Linked DNA regions of Pedobacter sp. W3I1. The protein of the gene in region 2 interacts with the protein of the main gene of each other region in a pairwise test. Links are inferred from orthologs where the notes say so. Each region holds a gene or a part of one and is shown on either strand. Other genes may lie near its edges. The genes, in order: rpe and eno.

Evidence for each region.
Region 1: the proteins of eno (region 2) and rpe interact in binary tests that used the Escherichia coli proteins (3 or more experiments, as listed by UniProt). The link is inferred for Pedobacter sp. W3I1 from one-to-one orthologs.

What each region holds. Positions count from the first base shown.
Region 1 is NZ_JAUSXN010000001.1:3,061,786-3,064,981, reverse strand. The notes cover bases 158-3,015. They hold rpe (ribulose-phosphate 3-epimerase), read right to left. Parts: upstream 1,994-3,015; coding sequence 1,322-1,993; downstream 158-1,321. Other genes in these bases: pnp (polyribonucleotide nucleotidyltransferase), read right to left, coding at 2,335-3,015; QF042_RS12740 (carboxypeptidase-like regulatory domain-containing protein), read right to left, coding at 450-1,238; QF042_RS12745 (hypothetical protein), read right to left, coding at 158-469. Also shown: QF042_RS12750 (TonB-dependent receptor), read right to left, coding at 1-6; more of QF042_RS12745, read right to left, coding at 1-157; more of pnp, read right to left, coding at 3,016-3,196. UniProt on the Escherichia coli protein: Catalyzes the reversible epimerization of D-ribulose 5-phosphate to D-xylulose 5-phosphate.
Region 2 is NZ_JAUSXN010000001.1:1,687,127-1,690,297, reverse strand. What follows is about bases 287-3,119. They hold eno (phosphopyruvate hydratase), read left to right. Parts: upstream 287-971; coding sequence 972-2,267; downstream 2,268-3,119. Other genes in these bases: QF042_RS07255 (trimeric intracellular cation channel family protein), read left to right, coding at 2,877-3,119; QF042_RS07260 (septum formation initiator family protein), read left to right, coding at 2,443-2,742; QF042_RS07270 (DUF2911 domain-containing protein), read left to right, coding at 287-690. Also shown: more of QF042_RS07270, read left to right, coding at 1-286; more of QF042_RS07255, read left to right, coding at 3,120-3,171. UniProt on the Escherichia coli protein: Catalyzes the reversible conversion of 2-phosphoglycerate (2-PG) into phosphoenolpyruvate (PEP). It is essential for the degradation of carbohydrates via glycolysis.

The DNA.
Region 1 (3,196 bases), 1.4 Mb from region 2 along the record:
TTCCATAATTATAATAACTGCCAATACCCCTGTTTTTATTGATCACGCCAAAATTTTCACCTGAAAAAGTATTGTCCACTTCATCAAAAATATAACTGCCGTTGATATCGAAACGTTCTCTTTCAATCGTACTAAAATAACTGTTTATAAACTTGATTACCAGGTTTGGTTTAGGTGAATAGGTAGCGGTAACGGCACTGCCTGCAGTTTGGTAATCATCAATCTCTTGTCCGGTATAATCAACATTTAACCTTAATGTTGTGCTCAAAGTCCCAAACTGAGTTTCCCTGTTGGTAGGCACCAATTTAAACTGACCGAGGTTAAAGCTCCCTAAAAAACTGATATTTAATTTTGATGAAAAATCATATTGATATAAGAACTGAGCATCGGCAAAATTTGGACTGTAACTCCCCTTTTCATCCTGTTTAATCAATACGCTCGAATTGTTTTTATAGCGTAAACCAGCCAAAAGAAAGCTGTTTTTGAATATCTTTTTTAGTAGTTAACGAGGTATTTAAAAGACTGGTACTAAAAATAGTTTGATTACTATCGGGCTTATCATACCTGATATCTAAAATCGATGAAAGTTTATCACCGTATTTCGCTTCAAAGCCACCTGCAGAGAATTTTGCTTTACTCACCAGATCTGAATTGATAAAACTTAACCCTTCCTGCTGTCCGTTGCGGATCAACACTGGCCGGTTAATTTCTACATCGTTTATGTAAATCAGATTTTCATCAAAGTTGCCTCCCCGAACGCTATATTGGGCACTTAATTCGTTATTTGTAGATACACCAGGCAGCGTTTTGAGCATGGTTTCAAAATTGCCGGAAACCAATGGCATTGATGAAACATCTGCAATATTAATGGTAGTGGTATTACTTAGCTGATTCTGTTTATTGGTAATGTTAACCTGCTCTAATTCATTAATATTGGGTATTAAATTTACCTGTTTGGTAATCCGCGACCCTGAGCGCTCATTAAACTTTATCGTTTGAGGTTGATAACCCAGAAGCGAATATTTAATGCTAAATGTTTTAGATTTTGAATAAATGGTATATACACCAAATTCATCTGTAACTGTTGATTGCGCCTGTCCGAGAACGATAACGGTAACCTGAGACAATGGCAACTTTTCATCGCTATAAACTATCCCCGAAACTCTAACTAAAGGCTGAGCTATAGCAAAACCGCAACCAGCAATTAAAAGGAAAAGGATCAGCCGAAATTTGAGCATTTTTAGTATCAAGGCAAAAGTATCAGGTATTAAGACTGTATCCGCCTCATCCTAAAAACAATTTAGCAATAAAACATTAACTATTAAATATTTATAACGCTAACTGTCAGGCTTTTCATTTTGGAAATGGTTTCTGATGGATTATCCGTGGCAAAAATTGCATTTCCAGCCACAAAAGCATTGGCACCTGCTGATGCTAATGTAGCAATATTTTGCAAACCAACGCCTCCATCAACCTCAATAATTAAGTTTTCGTTTACCCCTTGAATTAAGGCCTTTAAATCCTTTATTTTCTTGTAGGTATTGTGAATGAAAGCTTGCCCGCCGAAACCAGGATTAACCGACATGATGAGTACCAGGTCAAGATCTTCAATTACATCCTGCAATAAGGTTACTGGCGTATGAGGGTTCAAAGCCACACCAGCCTTGCAGCCAGATGCTTTAATTAACTGAATAGTTCTATGCAGGTGTGTGCACGCTTCGTAATGTACGGTGATTCGATCCGCTCCTGCTTTCGCAAATTCACCGATAAATTTATCAGGCTCCACAATCATTAAGTGTACATCCAACGGTTTAGTAGCATGCTTTTTTACTGCAGCCATTACCGGGAAACCGAAGGAAATATTGGGCACAAAAACACCATCCATCACATCAACGTGGAACCAATCGGCCTCACTGTGGTTAATCATTTCAATATCGCGCTGTAAGTTGCCGAAATCAGCAGAAAGTATAGATGGGGCAATGATGTATTTCATATTTAAGCTTTAATTCTTTAATTCGGTAAATAAATTGTTATTATAATTTGTATCAGCAAAATCTAAAAACGATCGTCACCCTGTTCCGAAATTTCGGGATCAGGATCTTAATAGCAGGTAAGGTGCTAATCCCGATATAAAATCTGGACAGCATGACGCTACGATGCAAGTTACAAAAGAACTCTGAAGTTTTTAAGTTAAGAAATAAAGATGCTGAAATAAATTCAGCATGACGAAGCGCATTAAGTCGATTTAAAACAAAAAAGCCCTTTCAGTTTTACACCGAAAGGGCTAATCATTAATATCTTCCGACTTACCGACTTTGCGGATATCGGACTTTTTTACGCTTGTGGCGCAGCTGGTTTTTCTGGTCTTGGCAATAAAACTTTGCGAGAAAGTTTCATTTTACCTTGTTTATCGATGTCTAATAATTTAACCTCGATTTTATCACCTTCTTTTAATACACCGTCCATGGTTTCTAAACGTTCCCATGAAATTTCAGAGATGTGTAATAAACCATCTTTACCTGGCATAACCTCAACAAATGCACCGAATGGCATAATTGATTTTACTTTACCTTGGTAAACTTCGCCAATTTCTGGTTTAGCAACGATGTTACGGATACGGGTAACCGCCGCATCAATAGCTGCTTTGTTATCTGCAAATACTTCTACAATACCTTTGCCATCAACTTCTTCGATAGAAATTGAAGCACCAGTTTCGCGTTGCATTTCCTGGATAATTTTACCTCCAGGGCCGATAATTGCACCGATAAATTCTTTATCAATTGTTAAAGAAACAATACGCGGAGCATGTGGTTTGTAATCTTCGTTAGGTGAGCTGATGGTTTTCTTCATCTCGTTTAAGATGTGTAAACGACCTTCTTTAGCCTGTAGCAAAGCTTTAGTTAAAACTTCGTAAGATAAACCGTTTATTTTTAAGTCCATCTGACAAGCAACAATACCGTTTTCGGTACCAGTTACTTTAAAGTCCATATCACCTAAATGATCTTCATCACCTAAAATATCAGAAAGGATTGCATATTTACCAGTTTTCTCATCGGTAATTAAACCCATTGCAATACCCGATACCGGCGATTTGATTTTAATACCTGCATCCATTAATGCTAATGTACCAGCACAAACAGTTGCCATTGATGATGAACCGTTAGATTCTAAAATATCAGAAACAATACGGATCGTA
Region 2 (3,171 bases):
AATGTTAAAGGCCGAAAAATTTTTGGCGGTATGGAGCCAATGGGCGTAGTTTGGCGTACTGGAGCAAATGCAGCTACACGTATTAAATTTACCGATGATGTTAAAATTGAAGGCAAAGACTTACCTGCTGGCGAATATGCTTTATTCAGTATACCTGGTAAAAATGAATGGACAGTTATTTTTAACAAAACGGCTAATCAATGGGGTGCTTATGAGTACAAGGAAAGTGACGATGTATTGCGTGTAAAAGTAAAAACAACAGCTTTAAAGGATAAAGTAGAAACCCTTACCATGCAATTTTCGGCTGTTGGCGAAACTTCTGCAACGTTAAATATGATGTGGGAGAACAATGCCTTTGCCATTAATATTACTACTTCTATTGATGAAAAAGTGATGGCTAATATTGCTGAAGCGATGAAAGGCGAAAAAAAGCCCTATTTTAATGCTGCAATGTATTATTATCAAAATGGAAAAGATTTAAAAACCGCATTAGAGTGGATGACTGAAGCAGAAAAATCAGATCCTAAAGCACCATGGTTTAAACTGTGGAAAGGCCGTATCCAATTAAAAATGGGCGATAAAGCGGGAGCATCAGCTACAGCACAGCAAGGTATAGATGCTGCAAAGACGCAAAAGGTTGACGAATATGTACGTCTTAATTCAGAACTTTTAGCTGAAGCAAAGAAATAAATAACCCTCATTTCGACCGCAGTGGAGAAATCTATCGGCATTATACTGTACATAGATCTCTCCATTTCGCTGCGCTTCAGTCGAGATGACGACATTCATCCGGCAATACAGATAGCCTATATTAACTTAAAATTAACCGTTGATTAACTTGAACAACTATCATAACATTAACCCTTAAAACGCTTTATTTATTTAAAAATAATACTAACTTTGATGTTGCGCTTAGTAATTGTACTTTATACACTAAGCAGGTTAAAAAATCAATAAAAAATTAAATAAAAATGAGCATAATCGTTAATGTCCATGCCAGACAAATTCTCGATTCGAGAGGCAATCCAACAGTAGAAGTAGAAGTTGTAACAGAAGCAGGTGCTTTTGGCCGTGCAGCTGTACCAAGCGGTGCATCTACTGGACAATATGAGGCTGTTGAATTACGTGATGGAGATAAATCTACATATTTGGGTAAAGGTGTTTTAAAAGCTGTAGAAAATGTAAATACTAAAATTGCTGATGCATTAAGAGGTATTGATGTTTTTGAGCAAAATACAATTGATAAAATCATGTTAGACCTGGATGGTACCGAAAACAAAGGTAACTTAGGTGCTAACGCAATTTTAGGTGTTTCTTTGGCTGCTGCTAAAGCTGCTGCTGATGAAATCGGTCAACCATTATACCGTTATATTGGTGGTGTTAACGCAAATACTTTACCAATTCCGATGATGAACATCATTAACGGTGGTTCACACTCTGATGCGCCTATCGCTTTCCAGGAATTTATGATTATGCCAGTTGGCGCACCTTCTTTCTCTGAAGCTTTACGTTGGGGAACTGAAGTTTTCCATAGCTTGAAAAAAATTCTTCACGATAGAGGTTTATCTACTGCAGTAGGTGACGAAGGTGGTTTTGCACCAACTTTTGATGGTACTGAAGATGCAATTGAAACGGTTTTAAAAGCAATCGAAACTGCTGGTTACAAACCAGGTTCACAAATCTGTTTAGCTCTAGACTGTGCATCTTCTGAGTTTTACAAAGATGGTAAATACGACTATACTAAATTTGAAGGCGCTACTGGAGTAATTCGTTCTAGCGAAGAGCAGGCACAATATTTAGCTGATCTTTCTGCAAAATATCCAATTATCTCTATTGAAGACGGTATGGACGAAAACGATTGGACTGGCTGGAAAAGCTTAACGGATAAAATCGGCGACCACGTTCAGTTGGTTGGTGATGATTTATTTGTAACTAACGTAACCCGTTTACAACGTGGTATCGACGAAGATACGGCTAACTCAATCTTGGTAAAAGTGAACCAGATTGGTTCTTTAACTGAAACCATCAATGCCGTAACTTTAGCACAAAACAGTGGTTATACTTCGGTAATGAGTCACCGTTCTGGCGAAACTGAGGATGTTACAATTGCAGATTTAGCTGTTGCATTAAACTGTGGACAAATTAAAACTGGTTCTGCATCACGTTCTGACAGGATTGCAAAATACAATCAATTATTACGTATTGAAGAAGAATTAGGTGAAAACGCTCGTTTCATTGGTTCAAAATTCAAATACGCTAAAAAATAATTATAGCCTTGGGTTTAAACCCAAGGCTATAATGTTAACAAGTTGAAAAACTTATTTGGAAAACATCCGGAGATTTTAAATCTTCGGATGTTTTTATTTTAATACTATATTTGTTCTACACACCTTACAGGTTTTTAAAACCTGCAAGGTATAAATAACGGTTTTCGAGAAATATATGAAACGTTTAATAGATCTTTTCCGCAATAAATATTTCCTTGCTACTGTCGCTTTTGCGCTGTGGATGCTATTTTTCGACAAAAACGATATGATGTCGCAATATGAATATCGCAGTCAGGCGAATAAACTGCAGGAAGAAAAGGAATATTTCGAGAAAGAAACCGCCCAGGTTAAAAAAGATTTAAACGAACTGAATACCAATCTGAATACGGCTGAAAAATTTGCCCGCGAAAAATACTTCATGAAAAAAGACAATGAAGATGTTTTCGTGATTATTCAGGAAGAGAAAAAGGATTAGTTTTCAGTTGGTAGTTCCCGGTTAGCAATTGGCAGTTTGGAGTTAACAGTTAAGCCATAGAGGACTCCCTCAACAATTAATTTATCTAACCAACGAACCTTCCAACTTTTACCTGTAACGTTTCAACTTACGCCATGCTGCATATTCTCTACATTATCGCCATAACAGCTGAAGCCATGACCGCAGCACTTTCTGCAGGCCGACGTGATATGGACTGGGTTGGTGTTTGTATTATTGCCTGGGTTACTGCATTAGGTGGTGGCACGGTTAGAAATGTATTATTTGGCCATTATCCGATGAGCTGGGTAGAACATCCAGAATATTTAGTGATTACCGCGGTAGCAGCATTACTCGCTGCATTTATCGCATCAATCATGACGAAACTTAAAAAGCTATTTCTTTATCTAGATGCATTAGGCTTAGTGGTTT